DNA from 2 places in the Paenibacillus ottowii genome. Region 2 is predicted to be linked to the other one. Evidence: a T-box and tRNA genes for the amino acid it is inferred to sense, from the RefSeq annotation. Region 2 holds a T-box; the other holds one or more tRNA genes.
What was found. A T-box is a leader RNA that pairs with one kind of tRNA and senses whether it is charged. The one in region 2 lies ahead of tyrS (tyrosine--tRNA ligase), so its partner is inferred to be a tRNA-Tyr.
Positions count from the first base shown of each region.

Region 1: it has a tRNA-Tyr gene. The T-box ahead of tyrS (tyrosine--tRNA ligase) is inferred to sense a tRNA for this amino acid. The anticodon was not compared.

Region 1 covers NZ_CP191577.1:4,408,244-4,423,517, reverse strand. Annotated here, with positions in the region: rRNA gene rrf (5S ribosomal RNA) at 292-408, shown strand; tRNA gene ACQQ6X_RS20665 (tRNA-Ala) at 491-566, shown strand; tRNA gene ACQQ6X_RS20660 (tRNA-Asn) at 571-646, shown strand; tRNA gene ACQQ6X_RS20655 (tRNA-Ser) at 650-741, shown strand; tRNA gene ACQQ6X_RS20650 (tRNA-Glu) at 761-832, shown strand; tRNA gene ACQQ6X_RS20645 (tRNA-Val) at 842-917, shown strand; tRNA gene ACQQ6X_RS20640 (tRNA-Met) at 928-1,001, shown strand; tRNA gene ACQQ6X_RS20635 (tRNA-Asp) at 1,027-1,103, shown strand; tRNA gene ACQQ6X_RS20630 (tRNA-Thr) at 1,118-1,193, shown strand; tRNA gene ACQQ6X_RS20625 (tRNA-Tyr) at 1,198-1,283, shown strand; tRNA gene ACQQ6X_RS20620 (tRNA-Trp) at 1,291-1,364, shown strand; tRNA gene ACQQ6X_RS20615 (tRNA-His) at 1,383-1,455, shown strand; tRNA gene ACQQ6X_RS20610 (tRNA-Gln) at 1,465-1,539, shown strand; tRNA gene ACQQ6X_RS20605 (tRNA-Gly) at 1,546-1,617, shown strand; tRNA gene ACQQ6X_RS20600 (tRNA-Cys) at 1,629-1,703, shown strand; tRNA gene ACQQ6X_RS20595 (tRNA-Leu) at 1,715-1,793, shown strand; gene ACQQ6X_RS20590 (hypothetical protein) at 2,102-2,224, opposite strand; gene ACQQ6X_RS20585 (MarR family transcriptional regulator) at 2,384-2,905, shown strand; gene sufC (Fe-S cluster assembly ATPase SufC) at 2,886-3,662, shown strand; gene sufD (Fe-S cluster assembly protein SufD) at 3,686-4,993, shown strand; gene sufB (Fe-S cluster assembly protein SufB) at 5,037-6,434, shown strand; gene ACQQ6X_RS20565 (NifU family protein) at 6,748-6,987, shown strand; gene ACQQ6X_RS20560 (TetR/AcrR family transcriptional regulator) at 7,428-7,985, shown strand; gene ACQQ6X_RS20555 (MFS transporter) at 8,128-9,354, shown strand; gene ACQQ6X_RS20550 (LiaF transmembrane domain-containing protein) at 9,482-9,793, shown strand; gene ACQQ6X_RS20545 (PspA/IM30 family protein) at 9,882-10,550, shown strand; gene ACQQ6X_RS20540 (PspC domain-containing protein) at 10,558-11,043, shown strand; gene ACQQ6X_RS20535 (PspA/IM30 family protein) at 11,043-11,747, shown strand; gene liaF (cell wall-active antibiotics response protein LiaF) at 11,896-12,543, shown strand; gene ACQQ6X_RS20525 (sensor histidine kinase) at 12,560-13,639, shown strand; gene ACQQ6X_RS20520 (response regulator) at 13,617-14,267, shown strand; gene ACQQ6X_RS20515 (hypothetical protein) at 14,341-14,820, opposite strand; gene ACQQ6X_RS20510 (YwmB family TATA-box binding protein) at 15,068-15,274, shown strand, end outside.
Region 2 covers NZ_CP191577.1:1,228,691-1,243,964, forward strand. Annotated here, with positions in the region: gene ACQQ6X_RS05785 (sensor domain-containing diguanylate cyclase) at 1-1,343, opposite strand, end outside; gene rpsD (30S ribosomal protein S4) at 1,780-2,379, shown strand; gene ACQQ6X_RS05795 (AraC family transcriptional regulator) at 2,458-3,324, opposite strand; gene tyrS (tyrosine--tRNA ligase) at 3,521-4,774, opposite strand; T-box leader at 4,839-5,107, opposite strand; gene ACQQ6X_RS05805 (transglycosylase domain-containing protein) at 5,243-8,266, shown strand; gene acsA (acetate--CoA ligase) at 8,393-10,108, opposite strand; gene ACQQ6X_RS05815 (GNAT family N-acetyltransferase) at 10,356-10,988, shown strand; gene ACQQ6X_RS05820 (5'-methylthioadenosine/adenosylhomocysteine nucleosidase) at 11,001-11,699, opposite strand; gene ccpA (catabolite control protein A) at 11,813-12,820, opposite strand; gene ytxJ (bacillithiol system redox-active protein YtxJ) at 12,919-13,269, opposite strand; gene ACQQ6X_RS05835 (hypothetical protein) at 13,371-13,817, opposite strand; gene ACQQ6X_RS05840 (type 1 glutamine amidotransferase domain-containing protein) at 14,156-14,692, shown strand; gene ptsP (phosphoenolpyruvate--protein phosphotransferase) at 14,827-15,274, opposite strand, start outside.

The sequences.
Region 1 (15,274 bases), 2.4 Mb from region 2:
TGAAAGCATCTAAGCGTGAAGCCCCCCTCAAGATGAGATTTCCCAGTATGTAAGACCCCTTGAAGACGACGAGGTAGATAGGTTGGGGGTGGAAGTGCAGTAATGCATGGAGCTGACCAATACTAATCGGTCGAGGGCTTATCCTAAGATAAAGCGCAAGGAAGTTTCGGATCCAGTTTTCAGGGTGGAAGCATGGCATCATATAAGTTCGAGTAGCTTATATGAGGCAAGCGAACACACAGCATTTGGCGATGCTGTTCCTGAGTAAAGTATTTGCAAATCAAATACATGTTTGGTGGCGATAGCGGAGGGGTTCCACACGTACCCATCCCGAACACGACCGTTAAGCCCTCCAGCGCCGATGGTACTTGGACCGCAGGGTCCTGGGAGAGTAGGACGCCGCCAAGCATAACCCCCTTATCTGGGGATTTTTTTTCGCCTATAAGGCTAACCTCTACATATTCAAAATTTCAATTCTTATCTTTAAGATGGGGCTATAGCTCAGCTGGGAGAGCGCCTGCCTTGCACGCAGGAGGTCAGGGGTTCGATCCCCCTTGGCTCCACCAATATTCCCTGATAGCTCAGTTGGTAGAGCACTCGACTGTTAATCGAGTTGTCACAGGTTCGAGTCCTGTTCGGGGAGCCATATGGAGAGGTGTCCGAGTTGGCCGAAGGAGCACGATTGGAAATCGTGTAGGCGCCAAAAGCGTCTCGAGGGTTCGAATCCCTCTCTCTCCGCCAGCTCTTATAAAATAAATATGGCCCGTTGGTCAAGGGGTTAAGACACCTCCCTTTCACGGAGGTAACAGGGGTTCGAATCCCCTACGGGTCATAGTAGTATGGAGGCTTAGCTCAGCTGGGAGAGCATCTGCCTTACAAGCAGAGGGTCGGGGGTTCGATCCCCTCAGCCTCCACCATATATAATAACGCGGGGTGGAGCAGTTCGGTAGCTCGTCGGGCTCATAACCCGAAGGTCGTAGGTTCAAATCCTGCCCCCGCAATTAGTTTCCTATTGGAAATGCCTCTGGAACTGTGGTGTAGAGGCCTAACATGCCTGCCTGTCACGCAGGAGATCGCGGGTTCGAATCCCGTCAGTTCCGCCATTTTAACTTAATATGCCGGTGTAGCTCAACTGGTAGAGCAACTGACTTGTAATCAGTAGGTTGGGGGTTCAAGTCCTCTCGCCGGCACCATTTTGGAGGATTAGCGAAGTGGCCAAACGCATCAGACTGTAAATCTGCTCCCTTACGGGTTCGGTGGTTCGAATCCATCATCCTCCACCAGTTTTATAGGGGCATAGTTTAAAGGTAGAACAACGGTCTCCAAAACCGTTGGTGTGGGTTCAATTCCTGCTGCCCCTGCCAATTACTTCTTTTCCTGTGGCGGTCGTGGCGAAGTGGTTAACGCACCGGACTGTGACTCCGGCATTCGTGGGTTCAAGCCCCATCGGCCGCCCTTTCTTATTGGGGATTAGCCAAGCGGTAAGGCAACGGACTTTGACTCCGTCATGCATAGGTTCAAATCCTATATCCCCAGCCATCTTATGCGGACGTGGCTCAGCGGTAGAGCATCGCCTTGCCAAGGCGAGGGTCGCGGGTTCGATTCCCGTCGTCCGCTTTTTATACTCTGGCGCCATAGCCAAGTGGTAAGGCAAAGCTCTGCAAAAGCTTTATTCCCCAGTTCAAATCTGGGTGGCGCCTCCATAATTAAATATGCCGGCGTGGCGGAATGGCAGACGCGCTCGACTCAAAATCGAGTGGGAAACCGTGGAGGTTCGAGTCCTCTCGCCGGTATTAACTAAAAGAGTTCATTAGAGACATTCTCTAATGAGCTTTTTTTATTTGAACTTTAGTACCCCACTCATTGCTTGAGCTGAAGACACCTTTGAGTTGTATTCCAAATGCGAATAAATATTTGCCGTTGTTGCATAATCGCTGTGGCCTAACCATTCCTGAACTTCTTTCATGCTTACCCCTAATACATCTACATAAATATACTCCAGGTATTCAAGACAATAAGAATTGTCAGAAGATAAGCGATTGAAGCATAAAGTCTGCGAACAGACTTTTGCTATTACCGGATGGAGTAGCCGCTTTTACTCTTACAGCATATCTTCGTTTTCAACCGCGAGTGCTTGTCCTTCCATATGATAAATTTCCTGGCTTCCTGAAGCAAGATTTCGGCTCTTTTCTTGGTTTGCCGATGACAATGGCAACAAATTCATGAACAGCGCCTCCAAAATTGCGTCACATTTAACACAATTGATATTGATTATCAATATCAATTGTGTTAATATGATTTTGTTTACTAGTGAACAAAATATAATCTAATGGTGACACTGAACTTGATCTGCAACTATTACAAGAGAGGGGAGATTGGGAAATTGGAGTTTCAAAATCATTTTAAAGGTCATCTTTACGAGCAATATATTAAAATGCTACATCTGAATGAGCTGTATACTGAACAAGAAATTAACTCGTTTCGGCAACAGGCTAGAAAGTACCAGATTGACATGCTCTCCAACAATATTACTAGTGTACACGTTATTGATTGCATTGGTGATTATGAACCGATAAATCATACCGGGATTGTGGAGAAGATGGGGTTGTCCAAAGCTAGCATTACTAAAATTAGTGCAAAGCTGCTGGAAATGGGCTTCATTATGAGAAGTCAACTGAACAGCAATCGTAAGGAGGTTTACTTTAGTTTAACGGATAAGGGAAGACACGTTTATCATTTGCATAAAGAACTGCACAAAGAAAAAGAAGAAAGGTTTTACCAATTCATTGAATCCTATTCAGAGGCTGAGCTGCAGACTATTGCAAAATTTATGAGTGATTTGGTGGCGCGTGCCGAAGAATACACCGAAGGGAAGTTTACGATAAATGACGACATTAAAGATTGAGGAATTAAGATCCAAGATTGAAGGGAAAGAAATTTTAAAAGGGCTCACACTGGAGATTCATGGCGGAGAGATTCATGCGATTATGGGGCCTAATGGGACGGGAAAAAGTACATTGGCTTCAGCTTTAATGGGCCATCCCAAATATGAGGTTACTGGCGGTAAGGTGACATTGGACAATGAAGACCTTCTGGAGATGGAGGTGGATGAGCGTGCTCAGGCAGGCTTGTTCCTCGCTATGCAATACCCAAGTGAAATTGCTGGCGTGACCAACTCGGATTTTCTCAGAACTGCCATCAATGCACGGCGTGAAGAAGGTGATGAGATATCCTTAATCTGTTTTATCCGTGAAATGGAGAGAAAAATGAAGGGGCTGGAGATGAACCCGGAATTTATGCATCGTTATTTGAATGAGGGATTCTCTGGCGGTGAAAAAAAGCGGAATGAGATTTTGCAAATGATGCTGCTTGAACCCAAGTTTGTGATTCTGGATGAAGTGGACTCAGGGCTTGATATTGATGCACTGCGTATTGTGGCCAATGGCGTAAATGAGATGTGCAGCCCGGATAGAGGCTTTTTAATCATCACCCATTATCAACGACTGTTGAATTATATTACCCCGGATTTTGTGCATGTCATGATGCAAGGCCGGATAGTTAAATCTGGCGGTCCGGAGCTTGCCCACCGTTTGGAGGCTGAAGGGTACGATTGGGTGAAGGAGGAACTTGGGATTACGGATGAGACGGTAAGTGAAGCCTAAAAGCCGGAGAGGAGGAACAGCACATGGATATACAAGCTAGAGTTTCAATGAATGTGGACGATTTACGCGCATGGTCAAGGGCTAAGGATGAACCTCGTTGGCTGATTGAACGCCGCGTTCACGCACTCGAACTGGCAGGGACGCTGGAGTTGCCTAAAGTGGAGAAAATCAATCTTGAAAAATGGGATATCTACGAAAGTGGAGATTACAAAGCTGAGAATGCGTGGTCTAGTTTGGAGGAAGCGCCGGAGGTTGTTCGAGGTTTGGTTGCTTCTCCGGTGAAAGGCGGACTAATCGTTCAGTCCAACTCGGATGTAGTGTATACGAAATTGTCCGAGAGCTTAGCCGCCCAGGGAGTCATTTTAACGGATCTGCATACTGCGGCAAAAGAGCATGAGGAGCTGGTTCAACGTTATCTCTTTCAGGCAGTAAAGCCAGAAGAACATCGTTTATCTGCTGCACACAGTGCCTTATGGAGTGGTGGCGTTTTTCTATATGTCCCAGACGGTGTAGAGGTTGAAGCACCTATTCAAGCGATCTTTCTTAACGATACAAGCGGTGTGTGTTTTGCTCCTCATGTCTTAATTGTGGTAGGGAGCAACAGCAAGATCACTTATGTGGATAATTGTGTATCGAGTGGTGATGATGTCAAGGTATTGCATAACGGTGTGACGGAGGTCTTCGCGGGGGCGGGCTCAAAGGTGCAAGTAGCTTCGGTTCATCAGCTTGCTGCAACTACAACAGATTTCACCCAGCGACGGGCGGTCGTTCTTGCTGATGGGGGTGTGGAATGGATTATCGGTGAGATGAACAATGGTTATACCGCCAGCGATACCAAGACTTTGCTACAAGGCAACGGGGCAGTCTCCGACAATAAGGTGATTGCTATTGGCACGGGCAATCAAAAATCGAGCTATACAACTCAAGCTCAGCATTTTGGCAGAAGCTCGGGAAGCCAGATGATTACGCGTGCAGTCATGCTTGAAGAAGCTACGTCCATTATCAACGGCATTACAAAGATTGAAAAAGGTGCAACCCATTGTGATGGTCAGCAAACAGAACGTGTGCTTATGCTAAGTCCTAAAGCTCGCGGTGATGCCAATCCGATCCTGCTGATAGATGAGGATGATGTAACCGCGGGTCATGCTGCATCCGTGGGGCAAGTAAATGCAGAGCAAATCTATTATCTGATGTCGCGCGGGATATCACGAAGTGAAGCCGAACATCTTGTTATTTTCGGATTTCTCGCTCCTGTCATTTCGGAGATCCCGCTGGAAGGTGTTCGCAGTCGCCTAAAAGATTTAGTGGAAAGCAAGCTCGGTAGATCATAGCAAATCAAAATGAATCTTGAAAGGTTAAAAAGGAGTGATACTAATGGCTAAAAAAGCACCAGATATGGGCGAATATAAATATGGGTTTCGCGACAAGCACCAGTCTATTTTTCAATCTGGAAAAGGTCTGACGGAAGAGATTGTCCGGGAAATATCCCGGATCAAGGAAGAGCCGGAGTGGATGCTCAATTTTCGGTTGAAAGCTTTGAAGCAATTCTACAAAATGCCGATGCCTGAATGGGGAGCGGATTTGACTGGGCTAAATCTTGATGACATCCAGTATTACGTTCGCCCTTCTGAAAAACAGGGAAAGACCTGGGAGGAGGTTCCTTCCGAGATCAAAGCAACCTTTGACAAGCTGGGAATCCCTGAAGCGGAGCAAAAGTTCCTGGCGGGCGTATCCGCTCAATATGAGTCGGAAGTAGTTTATCACAGCATGCGGAAAGAACTGGAGGATCAGGGCGTTATTTTCCTTGATACGGATAGTGCATTAAAGCAATACCCCGAAGTGTTTAAGCAACATTTTGGGACGATCATCCCTCCCGCCGACAATAAATTTGCGGCGCTTAATAGTGCGGTTTGGTCAGGCGGTAGCTTTGTATACATTCCGAAGGGTGTTCAGTGCGAGGTTCCTATACAAGGTTATTTCCGTATTAATTCTGAAAATATGGGTCAATTCGAGCGGACATTAATTATTGCCGAAGAGGGCAGCTTTGTCCATTATGTTGAAGGATGTACAGCACCTATTTATAGTTCCAGTTCTCTGCATAGTGGAGTTATTGAAATTATTTGCCGAAAAGATTCCCGTGTCCGTTACACGACCATTCAGAATTGGGCTCCTAATATCTACAACTTGGTAACCCAAAGGGCTGTGGCAGAAGAAAATGCCACAATGGAATGGGTGGACGGCAACATCGGCTCCAAGGTAACAATGAAGTATCCGGCAGTATTATTGAAAGGACGGGGAGCCAAGGGGTCCATCCTGTCTATTGCCGTAGCCGGTAAAGATCAGCATCAAGATGCTGGCGCGAAGGTAATTCACCTTGCTCCCGAGACAACTTCTACGATTATATCCAAATCCATAAGCAAGCAGGGCGGAAAAGTAAACTACCGAGGGTTGTCCAGCTTCAGCCGCGATTCCGCAGGGTCCAAGTCCAATATTAAGTGCGATACGTTGATATTAGACAACATGTCAACATCAGATACGATTCCGTACAATGAAATTAAAAACGATCAGATTACTTTGGAGCACGAGGCAACAGTATCCAAAGTGTCCGAGGAACAATTGTTTTACTTAATGAGCCGCGGGCTTACAGAACAAGATGCTACACAAATGATTGTAATGGGCTTTATTGAACCGTTTACCAAAGAATTGCCAATGGAATATGCCGTTGAAATGAATCGGTTGATTCAATTTGAGATGGAAGGAAGCATCGGTTGATTCATTAATTTAATAGATCGAACCTTTATCATTCTTTAAAGAGGTGCTAGTAATGAAGAAAAATAATTCGGACGATTCAGAACTAGCTCAAATTACTCGAGAGATACGAAAACTTCAGTTCTGCCTTCATATGCTGTCAGGATTGAGCGCAAGTTGTGGTGTGATGATACCTTTAGACTCTATTCATACGCTTATAAGGGAACTTTCGGATCAAGAGGTTACTCTTAGGCAAAAAGCAAAGGATCACTCAGACGATCTAGGATGAAAAAAGGTCTGAATGACGGTTGGTAAAACAATGGGAGGAGTTGACATAATGGATGAAAATGGAGTTTTATTCGATGAAGTATCGGAAGTTCTTCTCAAACTACGTCCTTTCTTACTGCGTGACGGTGGAGATGCTGAACTGGTCGAAGTTGAGAACGGTATAGCAAAATTAAGATTTTTGGGAGCTTGCAATGGTTGCCCAAGTGCTACGATTACGTTAAAGGTTGCTATTGAGCGCGCAATTCTTGAGGAAATTGATGATATTAAAGAAGTTGTACAAGTATTCTAAATTCCTTGATACTGAGCAACTGAGTTAGTCCTGTCGCAGACCATAGCTACGGAAGTTGATCCCGCTGCTCAATACCAAAGTACATCGACAGATTATCTTGCGGGTCGAATTCGACGAGCAGCGCTTTTTTTACTTCATTAAACAAGGCATTATCGAGATTTATTTCGGTATCGAGTGGGAAACCGTGGAGGTTCGAGTCCTCTCGCCGGTATATACAAAAGGATGATAAAGTGCTTTAAAGCATTTTATCATCCTTTTTACTATTTGCATTCTCGATTTTGACAACAAAGCTAATCTGCTGCCAGATTAATGGAAGATAGGAACTTCGTATAGTTTCTTTTCTAAATAGATATTTGACTGAGACTTTGATGTTATTGTAGGATAGTGGTACTAGAAAAACAATTATAGTTTATTAAGTGTAAAAGAAATGAGGAATGCATATGCAAGAAAGAATTTTGGAAGCTTTTGTAGAGGAAGTTCATGAGAATGGCTTGAAATTTACGATGGATGATCTTGCGAAAAGACTGGCTATCAGTAAGCGGACGTTGTATGAGAATTTTTCGTCTAAGACGCTTATTTTGGAGACGCTTATTGAGCGTACCAATGATGATATGATTCGAAAAACGGAGCAAATTATCCAAGATAATGAATTATCTTTGTTAGAAAAAATAAAACAATCGATTAGAGTTATGCCGTTGTACTATAAGTTTTATGATTTGAGAATATTGGATCAGATGAAAAAGTATTATCCTGAGCAATGGAAAAAGGTAAATGCAGATTTAAATGATTGGTCTCCAATTAGAACATTAATTCAGGAAGGTATCCGAGAAGGAATTATCGTGAACAAAAATGAAGCTTTGATCATGAAGCTGATTATTGATTCAGTGAATCTGACGCTTGATCAGCGGTTCTTTCTGGATAACAGTGTGACGGTAGAGGAAGCTACTTATTCCATTGTAGATATATTGTTATTTGGGTTAGTCGAGAAGCAAAAGTAGTCTAATAATATATGCCTATAAAAGGAGGGCTTTTTTTATAAGAAAACTAAAAAAACAATTTAAGTTTTTTTGTTTTTGAAGTTGGGATACTGAAAATTTACAAAGGATAAATAAAATGTTCTTGAAAAGGAAGGGTGGAAACATGTCTATTCTGACAAGGAATCGGGGAGCAATGCTGTTATTGATGCTTAACATTTTTTTAGCATTTATGGGGATTGGATTGGTTGTTCCCGTGTTACCGAAATTTATAAGCGAGCTAGGGATGAACGGTTCTTCAATGGGACTGATGGTTGCAGCTTTTGCGCTGACGCAGCTTTTATTATCACCCTTATCTGGAAAATTGTCTGACCGTTATGGACGTAAAAAGTTGATTGTTTCTGGAATGATCATCTTCATGCTATCAGAGCTTGTTTTTGGACTAGCGAGTTCTGTTCCTACCTTATTTGTTGCGCGAATCTTGGGCGGGGTAGGAGCAGCGTTGCTCACTCCTTCTATAATGGCCTACGTCGCTGATGTGACCTCATTTGAGGAAAGAGGCAAGGGGATGGGGATGATCAATGCAGCAATTAACACAGGCTTCATCATCGGACCAGGAATTGGCGGTTTGCTAGCCGCCTATGGAATACGTATTCCTTTCTTTGCAGCGACAGGAGCTGCAGGAATAGCGGCTATTTTGTCTCTGCTCGTGCTGCCTGAGTCTTTAAGCAAGGAAAAACAACAGTACAATAGAGAACTTCCGCGTCAAAAAGAAAACCTTTTACAGCAATTTGCAAAGTCCTATCAATCTCCGTATTTCATGGGCTTGCTCATTGTATTTGTTGTTGCTTTTGGGTTGGCGAATTTTGAAACGGTATTTGGACTGTTTGTTGATCATAAATATGGTTTTACACCGATGGATATCGCCATCATTATAACGACAGGCTCTATTTTGGGAGCAGTTGTCCAAGCGACTATATTTGGATGGATCATTAACCGTTTTGGTGAGAAAAAAGTAATTCACCTTTGCTTGGCTATCGGAGGACTGTTTATTTTTCTAACTTTATTTGCCGAACAGTACGTGATGATTATGCTGACGACCTTCATCATTTTTCTGGCTATGGATATTCTTCGCCCGGCAGTAAGTACTTCTCTATCGCGGCAGGCCGGAGATGAGCAAGGCTTTGTGGCAGGCATGAACTCATCCTATACCAGCTTGGGTAATGTGATTGGACCATTAATTGCAGGACTGTTGTTCGATGTTCATATTAATCTGCCTTATATGGTTGCAGCTATAGCGTTACTAGCTTGTCTCGTCCTTTCACTACGTTCCAAGCAAGCGGGTGAACAACACTCGATAGCCCATACAGCAGAGCAACGTAGAAGCGGTTAGCCGCAGGTCTATATTCACCCCCGACTTAGGTCTAGGTTTAAAAACCGTCTGGGGTCCGTTTTGCCAAACGCTAGGTCAGCGTACAATAAGAACATAAGCAAGACACAGTGAAAGGCGGTGAGAAATAATGAGAGTTAACAAAGGAAATGGGTTAGCCATTGTACTGATCGTGTTGGGTTCGATTATGCTGCTCGGTAAGTTTACTCCGTTTTTCGGTCACTTTGTAGGACATCTGATTGGTTACTTAATTCCGATAGCCATGATTATGCTGGGGTACTACGGTGTGAAAAGAGGAAATGCACTCTTCGGCTGGATCGTGCTTGTGCTCGGGGTACTAATTTTACTGGGCAAGCTGTCCTGGCTGATTGGACCACTGCTGGCAATCGGGTTAATCATTTTTGGTGTATCCATGCTGAGTGACCGTAGAAGACGCTACTAATTGGGACAGTTTGAGGAAACAGAAAAATGTACGAAAGCAAAGAGTATGAAATGATGAAAATACGAAATTGTGAAAGGAGTAGACGCCAATGAGTGTTTTTCGAAGAATGCGTGATATTACGGTAGCAACCTTCAATGAGCATTTGGAACAAAGTCAAGATCCGGTCCAACTCATTGACCAGTTCCTATATAATACCCGCCAGGAAATCGCCGAGGCGGAAAAGCTTCATCAGCAGTATGCAGTGCATACAAGACAAATGAAGCAGCAGTTGGATCATGCATTGTCCATGCAGGCCAAACGGGAGGAACAAGCGCTTCTGGCCTTGAAAGCAGATGAAGAACACGTTGCAAAGCTAGCCCTTCAGGAAAAAATGCTGTATGCAGAAAAAGAAGAGCAGTATAGAGAACTGTGGGAGCAGAGCCGTGAATCCTTACGTGAATTGGAGCAGCAGCTGGATACATTAAAGACAGAATACGAGACAGTTCACAGTAAGCGTCAATATTATGCTGCACGTGTACAAACGTTGAGACTCCAGCAGCAAATGAACGAACGGGCAGGTACATACGGCGGACGAAATGTTCCCCGAATGTTCAACCGCTTGGAAGACCGGGTAGCTGATATGGAAGCAGAAACAATGAGTCTGCGAGATTTGCGCCGGGGTGAGGAGTATACGAGGGATGCTCACAGCGGTGGATCGCTGCTCGAACAAGAGTGGGCGAGACTGAAGAGTAAGCTGAACAACAACGGGAAGGAGTAAGTTAATTATGACCCGAATTTACCGATCAAGCCGGGATAGAGTATTAACTGGAGTATGTGGCGGTCTTTCTGACGCAACAGGAATGGACTCAACTTGGATACGTATTCTGGTTGTGATCAGTTTCTTTATTACAGCAGGCACCACATTTATGATTTATGTAATTGCTGCGTTAGTTATTTCCAAGGAGCCAAGATCTCCTTACGATGGGGGATTTGGTCCAGATAGCGGTCCCTACACCCATCAAGATCCACGCTATTATGGCGGTAGTAGTACTAGAACACAGTATGGACAAGGAAATGGTTACAATCAAGGCGGCGCATACGGCAACTCGAACGCGTTTGGTCAGGATGCCCGCTATTCATCCAAATTTAATACAGGGCACAACAGTGATCTGGATTCCATGATGGAAGATATCGAGAAAAAAGCAATGAAAAAGGAACTGGAAGAGTTACGTAAAAAAGTAGAGCAATTCGAGAAGGGAGAACGTAAATAATGGGAATCTTTAAAAGAATGAAGAATATGACAAGAGCATCGGTGAATGAAATGTTGGATAAAGTGGAAGATCCGATTATCATGTTAAATCAGTACTTGCGCGATATGGAGGCAGAAATTCACGAAGCTGAGGTAACAGTCGCCAAGCAAATGGCAAATGAGCGTCGCATGAAGCAGCGCTTGGAAGAGGCTGTACGTGTATCCAATGAGCGCGAAAAACAGGCCGAATCTGCATTGCGAAATGGCCAGGAAGAAGTAGCTCGCAAGCTGCTGGGCGAGAAGATTTATTTTGTGCAAAAGCAGGATGAATACCGCGACTTGCACACTCAAGCCGAGCTCCAAGCCAAAGAACTGGTACAGCAGCTTCACGGAATGAAGGATGAATTCTACAAAATGCGCAATAAGCGTAATGAGCTGGTATCCCGTGCTCAAATGGCAAAAGCCAAAAAGCAAATGTCGCAAATCAATAGCTTGCACACGATTGAAAGCGGGTCTGCTTCGCTGGGCTTCCACCGTATGGAGGAAAAAATCATGCAAATGGAGGCAGAAGCTGACGTACTGCGTGCCCCTTATCGTCAAGCACCAGGAGAGACTTATGTTAATCCCGCAGAGGCCGAAAAACAATTTAAAGTGGATGAGCAGCTTCAACAGTTGAAGTCTAAAATTCAGGCAGGTGCAAAACCTGTAGATATTAAGAAGGACTAACTACTCGGAACTCAAACATTATGATATGCTGTATAGATGGACACTGATCAATCATAGTGCTCAATCTGTATGGTTCAGGAAGCCATATGGCGATATATTACGCCACTATGGCTTTTCCTTCCTGTATAAACAAAAAAGGGGGTGCAGCATGGAGAGAAAAAAATCGGCCTTGGCACTGGCAGGGATTGGCATCGGGATTATCATTTTATTCGGTCAGTGGATTGGGTTCCTCTCTGTGGTTGCACTGATCCTAATGTTGGCAGGAATATATAAGATTCGCAATTCCAAAATCAAAAAGGGCTATACGATGCTTGCAATTGGTGCCGGTCTGCTGGTGCTGGATCATTTGTTCTTGTTTGTGGTGATCACCTTGGCTTCGCTGGCTGTGTTCTATTCACGTTCCAGGAAGCTGCATAAAGGTCAAAGCTCCATATTCAAACACAATTTCATATCCAATCATAAATGGGATGAAGTGCCGTGGAGCTTGCGCAGTACAAGCATATGGCATGTGGTTGGTGATGTGGATGCCGACTTGACGCTGGCTCTTCCAGAGGAACGTGAGCCCGTCGTATTTTTACAGGGGATCTTCGGTGACATTGACATCACGCTGCCGGATAATTACGGTGTAGAGGTAGAGATGTTCGTATTGTTCGGGCAAATTCAGTTTGACCGGGATCATGAGGCGGGGATGCTCAATCGACTGGTGTGGAAGTCTCCTCATTTTGAGCAGAGTGAATATAAAGTGAAGTTTGTCGTTTCGTACTTGGCGGGCGATGTCCGCATTCGATTTTATTGAATCAGGAGGAACCGGGATGAATCACAAGAAAACGTCCAACATGGTAACCCGCAGTATGGGTGAAGGTATCCTCCTGTGTGTTGTTGTGGGCGTAGTTGTTTTTTATATGCTGTATACATATGGATATGTGAAGTCGTTCCCAACCTGGGGGATGATACTGAAAGTAGCAGGCGCCGTTATACTGGTGTTGATTGGCACAGGGGCAATGTACGGATTTTATGAAAGCTATCGCTTTAAAACCAGGCTGGAAATGCTGAGAGAGACGTTGCTGATGTGGGAAAAGGGAACTCCTGCCCGTGAGTTGCCACCCTTGGGACATGATGAGCTGGGTAGACTAGGAGAGCAGTTGGAACGGATCGGGCGTAAATGGCAGGAGCAAGTTACGTCTTTACAACGTTTATCTACGGATAATGCTCAGTTGGCAGAACAGGCGAGGATGACTGCGATCGTGGAGGAACGGCAACGGCTGGCCAGAGAGTTGCATGACGCCGTATCGCAGCAATTGTTTGCTATTTCCATGACAGCAACGGCAGTGGGCAGGACACTGGACAAGGATTTTGATAAAGCGCAGCGTCAAGTTGCATTAATTGAAGAAATGTCTTCCGTGGCACAATCCGAAATGCGGGCGTTACTACTTCATTTACGACCTGTCTATTTGGAAGGGAAACGGCTTGAGCAGGGTTTGCGCGATTTGGTACAGGAATTACAGGCAAAGGTACCAATGGAGATTGATTTTGAGATGGAAAGCGGAGTACAGTTGGTTAAAGGCATTGAGAATCACTTGTTTCGCATTGTTCAGGAAGCGATGTCTAATACATTGCGTCATGCCAAAGCAACTCGTATGGAAATTCGTATTGTACAACGCCCGGATTCTATCAGGCTGACCATTCGCGATAATGGTATCGGTTTTGAGATGGATGAGAAAAAGCAGACATCCTATGGATTATCTACAATGCAGGAGCGGGTCAGTGAAATTGGGGGAGCTATTCAGTATATAACGGCTCCAGGAAAAGGGACACGGATCGAGGTGTCTGTGCCAGTTATTTATGATGAAAGCGGAAGGAACGATGATCATGGAAACGGAATTACCGATTAGCGTACTGTTGGTAGACGACCATGAAATGGTACGGATTGGGCTTGCAGCAGTGCTGGGTACGGAAGAAGGGATTGAAGTGGTCGGCGAGGCCGGAAGCGGAGAAGAAGGCATACGATTAGCTTCAGAATACAAGCCTAATGTGATTTTAATGGATTTGGTCATGGATGGCATGGATGGCATCGAGACAACACGTCAAGTGACACGCCTGCTTCCAGAGACGAAGGTGATTGTGCTTACGAGTTATCTGGATGATGAGAAGATGTATCCGGTCATTGAGGCAGGTGCATTCAGCTATTTGCTCAAAACGTCTCGTGCTTCCGAGATCGCGGATGCGATCCGTGCAGCTGCACGCGGGCAGTCCGTATTAGAGTCGCAGGTGGCCTCTAAGATGATGAATCGGTTTCGCCAGCCACAGGCTGAAGCGCCCGCACATACGGAGCTAACAGACCGTGAGATGGAGGTTCTTCGCTTATTGGCACAAGGGAAGTCCAACCAGGATATCGCCGATGAACTGATTATCGGGATTAAGACCGTAAAATTTCACGTCACGAACCTTCTCGCCAAATTAGGAGTGGAAGATCGCACACAGGCGGCAATCTATGCCTATAAAAACGGCTTAGCAGAGTAGACTGTAGAATGACGAATACAAAGAACCGGAGACGATGTATAGTCCTCCGGTTTTTTGTTATTCCGTAACATCATTAGATTAGGAGGAATAAAAAGGCGATTAAAGCCAGATCTAATGCAAGCCCTGCTCCGTATCCATATCCATATCTGCCGCGATAGCCTGCTCTGCCGTTTCCATACCCCCCGTTTCCATAACCTCCATTTCCATATGAGTCAAATGCACCTACGTTATTGGGAAAGTATGGATTTAGAAGTTCGTCCGGTGGTTTATTAAAGGAACTTAGCTTGGCAGAAGAGCGAGCTTTGTTTTTAGAATTCCTTTGTTTCTTTTTAGAGGAGATTTTTTTAGCTTTTTGTTTAGCTTTGTTACTGTAGTTTCCGGCAGCATAGAGACTACCAGGAAAGGAGGAAGGATATCCGTTCAACATCAGCTTGCCTTTGCTACACCCACTTAAGATGCCGATGTGTCGTGTACCATCACGCATAACGGCACAGACCATCCGTCCGCCATGAGGTGCCACACTGGCTTCATTTATTGGATAAATGGGAAACATGATTTCACCTCTTTTGGTGTAAGATGCGTTGTGATCATAGTTTATTCTTACAGTGTCTTCGATGTATGGTCGAACACCCAGTGAGCAGACGAATATTTTTGAAAGGTTGTGCTGACTACCTCTACGTATAAAACCTCTGACAACGGACATACTATTGATAGATTCATAGATTTGAATCGAGCTAAAAAAGAAAGCATTTCAATACAGTATGTGGGGACCTAGTGGTTATGGAGGGGGAGGAATGGCCATGTTAAAAGTAGGGATGATTAAAAAGGGAATGATTGCGATTTTGGTAGTAGGAACGGTGTTGGTACTGGCTGGATGGCGTTATGGAACTCTTCAGACAAACAGCAATGACTCCCGTGAGGCAGAAACAGCTTTAAGCTCGTTGTTAAACATCTCGGATCAAACCCCGGGTACACTGGAGAAGCTGGTTGTAAAATGGCAAGGAGAC
Region 2 (15,274 bases):
GCCATCAAAGACTGAGAACCCGTCGTATCCATAAACCGAGAGGATATCTTCCCATCCTTTCTATAATCTGACACAATGACGGGTTCTCCTGTTTTGCTTATCAATCCAGCAAATCCACCTTCACGAGGGTAACTCTCCAGCTTTAAACTTTCCACATTGCTTGACATAACCTTAAAGCAGCTTTCATCCTGATCCAATTGCACAATACAACAAAAGTCGGCCATGAACATTTTTAATAACTCCTGCACGGCAAACTCAAATATTTCATTTAATTTTAGGCTCTGATTTAAACGCTGAACCAGTTCATTAATGAGCCGCAATTCATGGATCAGTACATTCGATTGCTCCAACAGCTTTGCATTTTCAAATGCGGTGCCAGCTGTATCTGCCATCATTGCAATCAGCTCTACATCCACTTTTTCCATACTATCCGCACCTGCCGGAAGAATCATATGGAAAACACCGTATACGCCCTGCTTGCCACGTAACGGGATACCAATTTCAGTTATTTCATCATGTGGACCGGCAGGCTCACTCACAGCCATTTGCCCTTTCATAAATGCACGGACACATACATCCTCGTCTCGTTCATGCAGCAACAAAGGCTTGACCTGAGGATTTCGGCTGTGACGATCCTGACTCATATACAACGTAATATCCACATGGGGAAACAAATAGGCGATGCTTCCAAATACTTCATCTAGCACGCCTTCCACATCAATCTTGTCATGCATCCGTTTTACAATTTGAAATAAAATAGAGCGGCGTCTACCTTCACGTTCGCTCCGATTCTGCATGCCTAGGATATCTTCCATAAATATATACTCAAACTTCGAGTAAAAACAGGATCTAAAATGCAAAGAAGCCACTAACAATGCGTCCTGATTTGAGACAGAATGTTGAGCAGTCCGTGTAAAACGAAGAGCAGCAAAGGGCTCTCTCTTGTAATTGCGGCATAGTATGGGGACCATATATACAAATGCAAGGCTCCCATCTCGAAGTGTACGCTGGCTCACCTCCATCTCTCTAGATATGCAACAACGCTCGACCAATTCTAAATCTTCGTCATCATCCTCTTCCCTACCAGCAACCCGAACACCTGTAAAATTAAAAACAGCTGTACATTCTTCGCTGATCCAGGATATACCATTGCTCTGCTGTAACCAATTCCGATATCCTTGGACGAGAAGCTGATTAATATAGGGGTAATCATAGGGTGTCATATCCATGTTCTGGAGCCAGGCAAAAGACGTATATCCTTTATCATCAAACAGCGGAGCACCGCTAGCCTGAACTGTTTTACTGTCAAGCGTTTGCTGATCCGTTGTTGAAAATTCCGACATATTAAGGCGCTCCTTCACAGCAAAATTAGCTGTACCAAGACAGCGGCTATACACCACTATAGCTCATAATATGATCTATTTTACTCTCAACTTTAGAAATTTGCATCCATTTTTCAGAAATTCGTCCCACTTTTTTAGTTCTAAAGCCCTATCGACAAATTTTGACGTTTTCATTCTTTTTCTCTTCTTGACATTGACCCACTATTACATATAATATATATTATTGAAAAAGACTGTACGGCAGAACTATCTACTGTGCGGATCTTAAATTTTGGGCGTAACAGTTTGTGTCACCCTCATCTTATTTGTTGCTGACAGGACAGCGGCTGAACTTTTCTGTCAGTAGTGCGTCTTACCTTACTCGGTAGCGCCGAACAAATTGGAGCGCAAAGAGAGCCCCAACTCAAATTTTAATTATGAAGGAGTTAACTCTATAATGGCACGTTACACTGGTCCTAAATTTAAATTGAGCCGTCGTCTCGGTATTTCCCTGAGCGGCACAGGTAAAGAATTGAAACGCCCTTTCCCTCCGGGACAACATGGTGCAAACCAACGGAGAAAAATCAGTAACTACGGTATGCAGCTTCAAGAAAAACAAAAGCTGCGCCACATGTACGGTTTGGGTGAAAAACAATTCCGTACTCTGTTCAACAAAGCTCAACACATGCACGGTATCGCTGGTGAAAACTTTATGTTCTTGCTGGAAAGCCGCCTGGACAACCTTGTATTCCGTCTTGGCTTTGCTAATTCCCGTGCAGGCGCACGTCAATTGGTAGCTCATGGTCACGTTACTGTGAACGGCAAAAAAGTTGACATCGCTTCTTACCAAGTAAGCCCTGGCGACGTGATCGGTCTTCGTGAAAGAAGTCGTTCCCTGTCTTCCATCAAAGAAGCTTTGGAAAACCGTAACCACTTGGTAGCTTACCTGGAGTACAACGACGCAGCTCTGGAAGGTAAATACATCCGTTTGCCTGAGCGTGCAGAATTGTCCCAAGATATCGATGAAAAACAAATCGTCGAATTCTACAACCGCTAATCCTTGGATTAGCACTGAAAAGCACCCGAATACATTCGGGTGCTTTTTTATATCTCCCTCACCATCATGCCTGAGGGTTTACTCAATGGGGATAAATACCTTCATACTCAAATGATCAGGATAGGAATTCATGACGTCCGTAATTTCAAAGTCAGGCCCTTCCCTCCGTTCAAAATTAGAATTAGGAAGCCATGTGCCGTAGATGAAGTCTCGTATATTTTGAACACGTCCATTTGAACCTGAAGCGTCAAACTCAGCATACTTGCCTGCTGGAATCTCCATATATATGAAGCCCTCTTCCAGTTCTTCCGACTCTTTTTCAACTGCCTCACCCACCACAAATGAAAAAGCACCGTTGTCTTCAAATCGGCAGGCAATCCCATAGGACATTCCCGGTGCGATTTTATTCGGAATACACATGAAATATTCATTTGCCCCAAAGTGTTCATAAAATCCTGGAATTTCTTTATAGTGCTGCTCATTATTCAAATTTGTTTTATATTCATATCCTACAATTTTAGTCGCTTCGAGTTGCAGTATCACAGGCTTGTTCACATCTAATTCCCCCGTTATATTTTTTTGATAATCCAGAAAATTGATTTTGCTTTGGCCAGAAAGCTCAATATCACAGTTACGATATTTCCCAGGGGTAATCCCAAAACTTTTTTCAAAAGCACGGGTAAAAGCTTCTTGTGAGTTGTACTGATACTCAATAGCAATGTCCAATACCTTGTGATTGGATTGCTTTAGCCGTTTAGCCGCTTCAGACAACCTTCTCCTTCTTATATACTGTTGAACTGTAAAACCCGAAATGGCCTGAAAAACCCGTTGAAAATGAAAAGCTGAAAAGTAGGCTTGTGAAGCAATTTCCGTAATTTTTAAATCTTCCCGAAGATTCAATTCGATAAACTCAATCGCACACTGAATGCGTTTAAAATAGTCCATATAATCCTTCCCTGTACTTGTATTTATCTAGCCTACACCTAACATTGGGCAACCCACATATTCATTATGTAAAACTCTTTACCTACTTGTTTGATTATTTGTGCTAAGTTTACCATGGCTTTTCACTTGGTAGAAATAAAAAAAGCAGCACTGAGATACGAAATCAATCTCAACGCTGCTTTTAAATGTATTTTAATTATCCGAGCTTGATTTTAGCAAATTTCCGTTTACCTACCTGTACAATGTCGCCTTCCTGCGGCTTGTATGCTTCGTTCACATCGGTCCACTTCTCTTCGTTAATTTTGACCGAACCCTGCTGAATACTGCGCTTGGCCTCACCGTTAGATGCTGCAAAGCCTAGATGAGTCAGCAACTGGATTACACGAATGCCGCCTTCATCCAACTGATCTGCTGTTAGAGTGAATTCTTCAATATCATCAGGAAGCGCGCGTTGTTGGAATACAGTCACAAAATGCTGCTTGGCTGCTTCCGCCGCCTCTTCACCGTGGTACATGCGCACCAATGTTCCGGCCAGCTTCATTTTGGCATCACGCGGATGTACTGAACCCTCCTTAACACCTTTCGCCAGTTCTGCCAGTTCCTCATTGGTAATATCCGTTGCAAGTTCAAAATATTTCAGCATGAGCTCGTCAGGAACAGACATGGATTTACCGTAAATTTCATTTGGCTCCTCATCCACACCAATGTAGTTCCCCAAACTTTTACTCATCTTTTGAACGCCATCAAGACCTTCAAGCAGTGGTAACGTAATAGTCGCCTGCGGCTCCACTCCGTATTCTTTTTGCAGCGTTCTACCCATCAGCAGATTAAACTTCTGATCTGTCCCCCCCAACTCTATATCGCTTTGGAGAGCCACAGAGTCCATGCCCTGCATCAGCGGGTAAAAGAACTCATGAATGCTGATCGGCAAGCCGTTTTGGTACCGTTTGGTAAAATCATCTCGTTCCAACATACGGGCAACCGTTACTTTGGCAGACAGGGTTACCACATCCGCAAAAGACATCGGTCCTAACCACTCGGAATTGTAGTATACCTTTGTCTTTTCAGGATCGAGGATCTTAAAAATTTGCTCCTTGTACGTTTGTGCGTTGCGCTGAACATCTTCCTCAGTCAGTTGCTTGCGGGTCTCCGATTTACCTGTCGGATCACCAATTCTGCCTGTAAAATCCCCGATAATCAACTGCACTTGATGACCTAATTCCTGGAACTGGCGCAGTTTGTGCATAACAACTGTATGTCCGATGTGGATGTCGGGCGCTGACGGATCCAGACCGAGTTTAATTTTAAGCGGCTCGCCGCTAACAACCGATTTGATCACCTTACGCTTCAGCTCATCCTCAGGTACAATTTCCGCTACTCCACGGCGGATCACCTCTAGCTGTCGTTCTACCTCTGCCTGTTGCTCAGGCTTCAATTCTTCCCATTTCATCCTGAATTCCCCCTAAATTTTATCCAAAAATTACTATTAAACAAACCAAAAAGCCCCTTTCATCCCAAGGGACGAGAAGGAGCTGCTCGCGTTACCACCCTAATTAAAGAAACGTATGCCAAAATACAGACGCTTCTTTCACTTCATTCTAATAACGGGTCTACACCCGGTACCGGATTACTATAGGCAGCTTCGCAAACCTGCAAAAGCTTTCCATTCATCCAGACAGCTCCAGACGGTAATTCAAAGGTGGGACGCTACCGATTTGCACCACCCATCGGCTCTCTGTACAACGTGATTCCGCCTTCTACTGAAGTCTTTCTCTGCTTTTCACGATATTTACTTTGACCTATTTATAACACACTGTTTTTGTGTAGTCAACGACACCAAAAGACAGGCTTTTTAGCATATGGGTTCATTTTGTAATTTTATGCTATAATAATGGCTGTTATAAAGGAGGAAGACTTAATGGTTGAAGAAAAAAACAATGTATCAGAGCCAAAGCCTTCCCGCTTACGGAGAACCATGCGAAGGCTCGGCCGTGTCATAAAGTGGGTCGTCATCATCGGTTTTATGGGAGCACTATTTGCAGGAGGAACCGCCGCCGGCTATGTTGCTTCTATTGTAAAAAACGAGCCCGTGCGTTCCAGATCTATGATTCTACAGGAAGTAGATAAGAATGCCATTACAGGCTTCGCTTATTTCAATGATGGCTCTCCTATCGGGCAGCTCCGAACCGAGGAAGATCGAAGACCTGTTACGTTTAAGGAGATTCCTCAACTCGTCATTGACGCAGTCATTGCCATTGAAGATAACCATTTTTACGAGCATAAAGGTGTCGATTTGTCAGGAACACTGCGTGCTGTGAAGCAAAAGGCACTCCATGAATCCGTACAAACTGGAGGGAGTACGCTTACCCAGCAGCTTGCGCGTCGTGTCTTTTTGAATCTTGATCGCACAGATGACCGCAAGGTCAAAGAAATTTTGCTATCTCTGCGCCTTGAGCGCTTCCTGAGCAAGCAGCAAATTATTACGGCCTATCTCAATAAGGTACCTTTTGGTAACGGATCAAGCGGTTACAACGTCTTTGGTATTAAAGCAGCGGCCAAAGGTATTTTTAATGAGAATGATTTGAACAAGCTTAATGTAGCCCAAGCTGCCTATCTGGCAGGTCTACCGCAGCTCCCTTCTTCTTATTCTGCTTTTAACGGTAAAGGCGAGTTTAATGAAGCTGGCTTTAAAAGAGCGATCAACCGCCAGCACCTAGTTCTCAGCCGAATGCTGGAGGAGAACAAAATCAATAAAGCCCAATATGATGAAGCAATGGCTTTTGATATCCAAAAATCTCTTGCCCCACGTACGGTTAAGGCTTATAACACCTATCCATATCTTATGATGGAAACAGAGCGGCAAGCTGCGCAGGCACTTATGTCTGTCACCAATCCGAGTCAAGCAGCTAATGCCAGTGCAGCTACCAAAACCAAAGATGATAACGACATGCTCAAAGAAGCGGAACAGCAGCTTCGCACAGGCGGCTATATGGTATATACCACCATTGACAAGAGCGTGTACACATCCATGCGTCAAATCGCAGAAAATAAGGACAACTTCTCTGCTACAAGCAAAACCAAGGGTGACGAGCAAGCGGCCGCCATTCTAATTCAGCATAAAACAGGCGCCATTCTCGGTATGATGGAAGGCCGTGACTTCCAAAAGGAGCAAATGAACTATGCTACCCAGATGGTACGCCAGCCGGGTTCAGCCATGAAACCGATTGCTGCTTATCTGCCTGCTTTGGACAGCGGACTCGTACAGCCTGGTACGATTGTGGATGATGCTCCTATTATTTTGAAGGATGGCAGTCATGGGTATCACATCCCGAAAAATGCCAACAACCGCTATCAAGGATTGGTCACAGCCCGTTATGCACTGAATCAATCGCTAAATACGATAGCACTCAAGCTGTTTAACGAAAAGGTAGGGATCAGTAAAGCCTGGGCTTTTGCTAAAAAACTGGGTATTACCACCTTGGAACCAAGTGATAACAACGCCCAAACAGGGGTACTTGGCGGCTTAGCTCATGGGGTAACCGTTGAGGAGCTCACCAATGCATATGGAGCCATTCCAAATGGCGGTGTGTTTAATGATGCCTATATGATCGAAAAGATCGTAGATTCACAGGGCAATATTGTATATAAGCATCAGCCTAACCCTGTGCAGGCCTTCACACCACAAACCGCCTACCTGATGACGGATATGTTGCGTACAGCCGTATCGGAAGGCACAGGCAAACTGGTGAAGCGTAACTTTAACCAATCTGGCAAGATTCCAATTGCCGGAAAAACAGGCACTACGCAATCCTACACCGATGTTTGGTTTGAGGGTTTCACGCCTGACGTTACGCTGGGAGTGTGGGTTGGTTACAAGCAACCTGTCAATAAGCTTGAAACGAAAGCACAAAAAGAGCGGGCTCGCCGTCTGTGGGCTCTAATCATGAATGAAGTAACGGCTAAAGATTCTCAGTTGTTCCAAACAGACAGCTTCAAGCGACCTGACGGTATTGTAAGCCGTACAGCCTCCGCTTATGGTTCAGACATTTATAACAGTAAATATCTACCCAAAAACAGTGAAAATGGTGTTACCCGTGCGAAATACATTACCTATCAAGGTGTAAATTACATTCCACGTGATGGTACGCCAGATGATATGTTGTATGAACGGACTGTTAGAAAACGGGAAAAACCGATCTCAGAGTTGATTAAAGAGCTTCAGCAAGCCTTTACAGTGATGAAACGACATAACTCGTTGTCTTACTACCTGCCTCAAGATGCAGATAAAGAAGCTCCTACTCAGATTGACCCACGCAAGGACGATGGAGCAGCTCCTAACGCTCCTTCTAGTGTCAGCGTAAGTTATAGTGACGGCAAGGCGATAATCAGCTTTAGCCCCAGCGGAAATAGCGATGTTGTAGGTTACCGTCTGTATCGTTCCACAGATGGGGGCAGCTTCCAACGGCTTGGCAAGGTTGTCATGGCTGACGACTCCAAGGTTTTCTCTGATAGCCCTGGGGGAAGCAGCGCAAGCTACTATGTGACCGCCGTTGATGTGGGAGGACATGAGTCTGGACCAAGCAGCAAAGCAGACACAGCGCCTGTAGTACCCCCTGCGAATTCTGAGTCACCAGACGCTCCGGGCGTGGGAGATGGAACAGAGGTGCAGCCTACGGAAGTTCCTACTGCTCCTGGTCAGCCCCAAGCTAAAGCCGCAGGCAAGTCTGTAGCGCTCCAATGGAGTGCAGGAAAGCCCGCGGACGCTATAACAGGCTATAACGTATATTACAGTGAAAGCGGTGCGGAGCCTTTTAAAAACATAGGCTCTACCGCATCTACCAGCTTTGAGTATAAAGCGGGCAGCAAGCCCAAAGGCTGGTTCCGTGTTACTTCCATAAATGCCATAGGGGAATCGGCTCCTTCTGGAGCGGTTCGCCCATAATAATGGAAGACAAAAGCAGGAAACGATACTTTGGGTGAAGATGAATGAAATTCCCCTAATAAAAAGGGAGTCTCCATAGCTATAATGGCTATAGAGACTCCCTTTTTATTGCAAACATGCAGTAATTCAATCCTCAATAGTAGACAAGTCACCTGTAGGCAGGTTAAGTTCCCAGGCTTTCAGCACACGTCTCATAATTTTACCGGAACGGGTTTTGGGTAACTTTTCTTTAAACTCAATTTCACGCGGAGCAGCATGAGCAGACAGCCCTTCCTTGACGAAACGGTAAATATCCTGTTGTAACGCTTCCGACGCTGTATAGCCGTCACGCAGGGCGACAAAAGCTTTAATGATCTCTCCTCGTACAGTGTCTGGTTTCCCAATGACTCCAGCTTCGGCTATAGCAGGATGCTCCAGGAGCTTGCTTTCGACCTCAAAAGGACCGATGCGCTCTCCGGAGGAGTTGATGACATCATCAATTCTTCCCTGAAACCAGAAGTATCCATCCTCATCCATGTAAGCCGAATCGCCGGATACATACCAATCGGGAAAACGGAAATATTCCTGGAACTTGTCTGGATTGTTCCATATACGGTTCATCATGGATGGCCATGGTGTACGAATCGCCAAATGTCCCATCCTATTAGGAGGCAGCACCTGGCCTCTGTCGTCCAAAATAGCTGCCTGAATACCTGGGAGTGGCTTTCCCATCGAGCCCGGCTTAATCGGCAGCTCTGGGTAATTACAGATCAACTGTCCTCCTGTCTCCGTCATCCACCAAGTATCATGGATACGCTGTCCGTAGACTTGCCACCCCCATCTCACCACTTCGGGATTAAGTGGCTCCCCAACGGATAATACATGCCGCAAGCTGCTGAGATCATAATTGGCAACAACCTGCTCCCCTGCGCTCATCAGCATCCGAAACGCCGTAGGAGCACTATACCAAATCGTCACTTCGTGACGTTCAATCGTACGATACCAGTCCTCTGGGCTGAAACGGCCTCCACGAATGACATTCGTCGCTCCATTTAACCAAGGAGCAAAAATGCCATATGACGTTCCCGTAACCCAGCCAGGATCAGCAGTACACCAATACACATCATCTTCCCGCAGATCCAGCACCATTTTCCCTGTATAATAATGCTGAATCATTGCATTTTGCACATGATATACGCCTTTGGGCTTGCCCGTTGAGCCTGATGTATAGTGAATAATTAATCCATCTTCACGACTCAACCATTCGGGTTCAAGCTCTTCTGAGGACATAAGCATTTCCGTTTCAAAGTCAATAATCCCCTGTTCCCGTTCGTCCATGTTACCAACCACAAAAATATGCCGCAACTCAGGAAGCTCCTCACGTTTTACCCGTGAAAGAAGCGCAGGTGTGGTTACTAATGCCACCGCTCCGCTATCCTGCAAGCGATCCTTAACCGCCGTCTCCATAAACGCCTCAAATAATGGACCGACAACAGCCCCTACCTTTAAAACACCTAGCATACTAATGACCAGCTCAGGTGAACGCGGCATAAATATAAACACACGCTCTCCTTTACCAATACCGTATTTGCGCAGCACATTTCCGAACCTGTTGGAGCTGGCACGGAGCTGAGAAAAAGTATAGGTTTCATGACGGTTTGCGTCACAATACAAAAGTGCTGCTTTCTCTCCCCGACCTTCCTCAACATGTCGGTCAATCGCTTCATGTGCCATATTCACTTTGCCTGTTTCATACCACGTAAAATGACGTTCTACATCTTCCCACTGAAAGTTGTTGTAAGCTTGTTCATAAGGGCCCATGTTGGATGTGGGAACTACAGCCTGGAGCTCATCGATCTTCATGCATTCAGCCTCCTCACAATAGAATAATGAGAATTACACAGGACAAAATAGCGCTTACATAATTAATGATGCCAATGATCACCTTTAATTTGTGGATTGATTTAAAAGCACTTAATTGTGAACATTTCGTGTCTAAATCAGTATATCATAGTTTAGGATGTGACGACCATCCTTTTCATTTATTTGTTTTTTTGTTATAAGTAGGGGGTATGAAGAGCTACTGACGGCAAACAAGGAGGTCGCACACATGCAGCATTTAAAACTGTACCACTCGGACACACTGGATCATAACGGACAAACCATTCATGTAGAAGGACCGGTATCCGCTGATCGACTGCGGTCATTTCAAATGCATACGCAATTGGACGCCTTTCGTAAACCCAAAGAGCAATTCAACGCGCTAGTGGAAATTTCAGAACTGCCAGAAGGCAGAATCATCATTGCTCATGATGGAGAAACTCTTCTGGGATACGTGACTTTTCACTATCCAGATGAGATGGAACGCTGGTCAGAAGCTGGTATGAAGGATTTATTAGAACTCGGAGCTGTCGAGGTAGCCGATGACTACCGAGGGCTGGGCCTGGGCAGCCGAATGATTCGGATTGCCTTTGAGGACGGCCAGCTCGAATCCTATATTATTTTTACGACCGAATACTATTGGCATTGGGATTTAAAAGGCAGCGGTCTTTCCGTATGGGAATACCGCCGCATGATGGAACGCCTGATGAAAACCGTAAATATGGTATGGTACGCTACGGATGATCCTGAAATATGCTCACATCCGGCGAACTGCCTGATGGTAAGAATGGGAGACGATGTACCCCTCGAATCAAGAGAACAGTTTGACCGTATCCGGTTTGTCCGAAGATTCATGTATTAAAAAATCATATCATTAGTCCAAATGCTTGAGCATGAACTCCACAATACGGTGCGAACGATGCGAAGCTTCTACCGTAAACTCAGTATAATTTACGTGAGCTGATCCATCAGCCTTATCTGACATAGATCGTAGGACCACATAAGGCACAGCGTTCATATGAGCTGTCTGAGCTACTGCGGCGCCCTCCATTTCGGTACAAGCACCGTTCATTTCGTGATGTAATGCTGTTACTATCTCACGATTTGCGACAAATTGATCGCCGGAAAGTACTTTTCCGACTATATAGCGATCACCAAACGATTTGCAGGCTTGTTCAGCCAGGCGGACTAGAGCGGGATCGGCCGCGAACTCGGAGGTATCTTGATAAGGAATGACCCCTCTGGCATAACCCAAAGGCGTTACATCCATGTCATGCTGCATACATGTTGATGAGATGACAATGTCCCCAATGTTTAAATCGGGGTGCACTGCCCCTGCCACTCCAGTGAATATAATTTGTTCTACGCCAAAATGATCAATCAGGATTTGTGTTGTTACTGCAGCATTAACTTTGCCCACACCAGACTTGCAGACGACTACCCTATGCCCGTGAATTATTCCGGTAGTGTAGGTGATCCCCGCCTTGGTCGTCTTGTTTGCTTCCGTCATCGCTAAGAGCAGCAACTCAATTTCTTCATCCATTGCACCCATTAATCCATAAAGTCGGCTCATTACGTTTCCCTCGTTTCTTAGTTTGATGATGATAGCACAAGAAGCTATGTATCCACGAAAAAAGCTCCGTCAAAGGAGCTTTCATCGATGGTGTATCCTATTTGGCACTATACCTAGTCTAAATAATTAACTGATAACCGTAAAATGGTTTCATGCGGCAAAATAACGCGAGAGTTCTCCACGTTTTCCTTTTTCATCAGCTTGGTTAACAAACGCATCGCTACCGCACCCAAATCGTACATCGGTTGCGCGACAGTTGTCAGCTGAGGACGAACCATGGAGGCCATACGAATATTGTCAACACTGATGACCGAAAAATCGTCAGGTACTTTCAGTCCCTCATCCTGAATGCTATGAATCGCACCAATGGCCATTTCATCCGTAGCGGCAAAAATAGCAGTTGGTTTCTTCTTCAGACCGAGGAAGTATTTCATAGCTTCAACACCGGATTCATAACGATAGTTCCCGATTCGCACGAGATCTTCCTGATAATCAATTCCAGCTGTTTCCAACGCTCTCTTGTAGCCTTGGAAACGTGCATAGCCATTTGCAGGGTCTTGAAGCGTGCCACTGATCATTGCGATTTGACGGTGTCCATGGCGGATCAACGTGTTAACTGCATCAAACGCAGCGGCTTCATGGTCAATATCAACCGAAGGATAGCTACCTTTTTCATCACTCGTTGCACATAAAACAATAGGGACAGCAGCTGTATGAAATGCCTGAATATGCTCGTCCGTTACTGTGCCGCCCATGAACAGAAGTCCATCGACTTGTTTTTCAAGTAACGTATTGATAACGCGGATTTCTTTTTCTTTCCGCTTGTCGGCATTACATAAAATGATGTTATAGTGATACATATTTGCAATATCCTCAATACCGCGCGCAATTTCTGCAAAAATTGAATTCGATATATCCGGAATAACAACGCCAACAGTTGTTGTCTTCTTGCTGGCCAAACCTCTAGCTACCGCATTTGGGCGATATCCCAATTGTTCGATTGCTTCGTACACCTTTTTGCGAGTTTGAGGTTTTACATTAGGATTATTGTTAACTACGCGGGACACTGTCGCCATTGAGACCCCAGCTTCGCGAGCTACATCATAGATCGTTACCGTCACATTCCTTCTCTCCATTGCCAATAAATTTTCAACCGAATCCTAGATCAACTAATTAGAACCATGATACGACAAAATACTACTTTATGCAACGACAGCACTCATTCTACATAAGTGAGATGATCGTGGAGTGCACGGGCTGTAATATTCGAATGGGATGTATGCCAGACAGCCTCCCCGTCCTTGATTAAAATGGCCTGCGGGGATTCATGTTTCACCTGAAGCTTGTCCGCGGCGGCATTGGACACTGGTCGATCTTCTACTACATAAATGATACCGTATTCAATATTTTCGTCGGAAGCCCCTTCCAAATAAGATTCCACTTCCTGATATGCGCCTGCACTTATCGGACAACGTGTGCTATGCTTAAAGAGGAGTAACGGTTTATCTGATGACGCTTCCAGAGCCGTATTTAATTGTTGAATAGTAGTCATTTTCGTCATCGTCGCCATTGGATATACATTCCTTTCTGTGTCTTGTCGTATGGCCTATTCACATCGTAACAAAAAGAACATGTAAAATCCAATGGTGACCATGAAAATTTTCATATTTTTTAGTTTTTTGTATTCGTTAATACCGATTTACTGGTAAAACCGGATAATTGAAGCAATCTTTTCTCTACATCACTCATCCAATCTTCATCTCCTAGGCTTCTCGCATAGCGATAAAGATCCAGTAAGAGATTAATCCGAAGCTCCATTCGCTCCTCCAAAGCGGATTGCCAATCCACATGGGGATTGTCCGCTTCCTCCAGTATAAGCTTGCGAATAATTTCTGCCAGTTCATTGTTGCGAGCAAAAGATATTCGCCGGGGCGCAGGTTTGCTTCCTAGACTTTGTAAAAGTTCCTTAATGTCCTTCGTCACATGCTGCAGAACCTCACTGGAAAAGCATGACGGGCATGAGAATACAGGAACATGCAAAATCTCAACTTTACTCGCATATATTACCTTTCGCAATTCCAGTCCCATCGGTTCACCGCATTGGCATTGCTTATGCACTTTTAACCACCTCATTACGTAGGATCAAACTATATAAGGATCTCTTCTGATATCCAGATATATCTATCTACTAGTCTATAAAATATTTGTTAACTCTATAAAATCTATCATACCTTTTTTTATTTCGACTTTGGGGTCTCAAATCCTTCCACAGATTGCAGCAATGAACAAATTACCAAGGCATTGGAGAGTCAAAAAATGACGGTGATTGTAGTAAAAGAGCGACTTCTAACCTGAGAAACTGCGAAGGAATGGACTTTGGGCTTACTTTTTCTTAAGATGTAAAAGTACAGACTACGAACAAGGGTGTCCGATGTGGCGCAGGAAAGGATGGTTAGATGTCAAGACTTACCGGAAAAAAGGTCATTGCTCTCGTAGATGAGGAATTCGAGGATCTGGAATTATGGTACCCGGTGTACCGTGTTCGTGAAGAAGGCGCGGAGGTACATTTAGCCGGTGCTGAAAAAGGTAAAAAGTATATTGGAAAATACGGCGTGCCTGCCGAAGCAGAATATGCCTTTGAAGAACTGAATAGTAGCGATTATGACGGTATTCTTGTCCCTGGCGGTTGGGCGCCTGATAAACTGCGCCGCTACCCCAAGGTTATTCAACTTGTACAGGAGTTTCATGCCGCACATAAACCCATTGGACAAATCTGTCATGCAGGCTGGGTACTGATTTCAGCTAAAATATTGGATGGTGTCACGGTCACCTCCACGCCAGGTATCCGTGATGATATGGAAAATGCAGGAGCGATCTGGAAGGATGAAGCTGTTGTGACAGACGGACACATTGTATCCGCTCGTCGACCGCCCGATCTTCCACCTTACGGAAAAGCGTTCTGCGATGTATTAGCTAATCACACTCAGAAATAAGATATGTAACCCGACACAGGACTTGAGTAAACTTATGTATGGCTAGATCAAAAAAGCACCTTCAAACCATGAATAAAATGGTTTTGAAGGTGCTTTTTCGTCCGAGCGATCTAAGCAATGCGGATATTAAAATATTAGGGCCGCCCGGGTCCGGCCGGAGTACAGCTGATATTAGCCGCAGTCAGCTTGTCTTCGATCGCCGCACCAGTGGACATGCCGAAGCAAGCACGAGCGATTGCCGTTGCTTCAGATGTAGTCGTATTCAGCACTCGATGCTTGACCCGCAACAAAGATTGGGGGGACATACTGAGCTGATGTATTCCCAGTTCCAGCCAAAGTGGAACGGATCGTTCATCCCCAGCCATCTCACCACAGACACTCACATCAATTCCGGCTTGATGTGCCGCTTGTGCAATCATACGCAGCATTCGAAGTACAGCTGGATGGTATGGATGGTACATATGTGCAATCTGCTCATTCATACGGTCCACAGCCAGCACATACTGCACAAGATCGTTTGTTCCGATACTAAAAAAGTCGGTTTCAGCTGCCAAGAGATCTGCAATCATCGCCGCAGCCGGA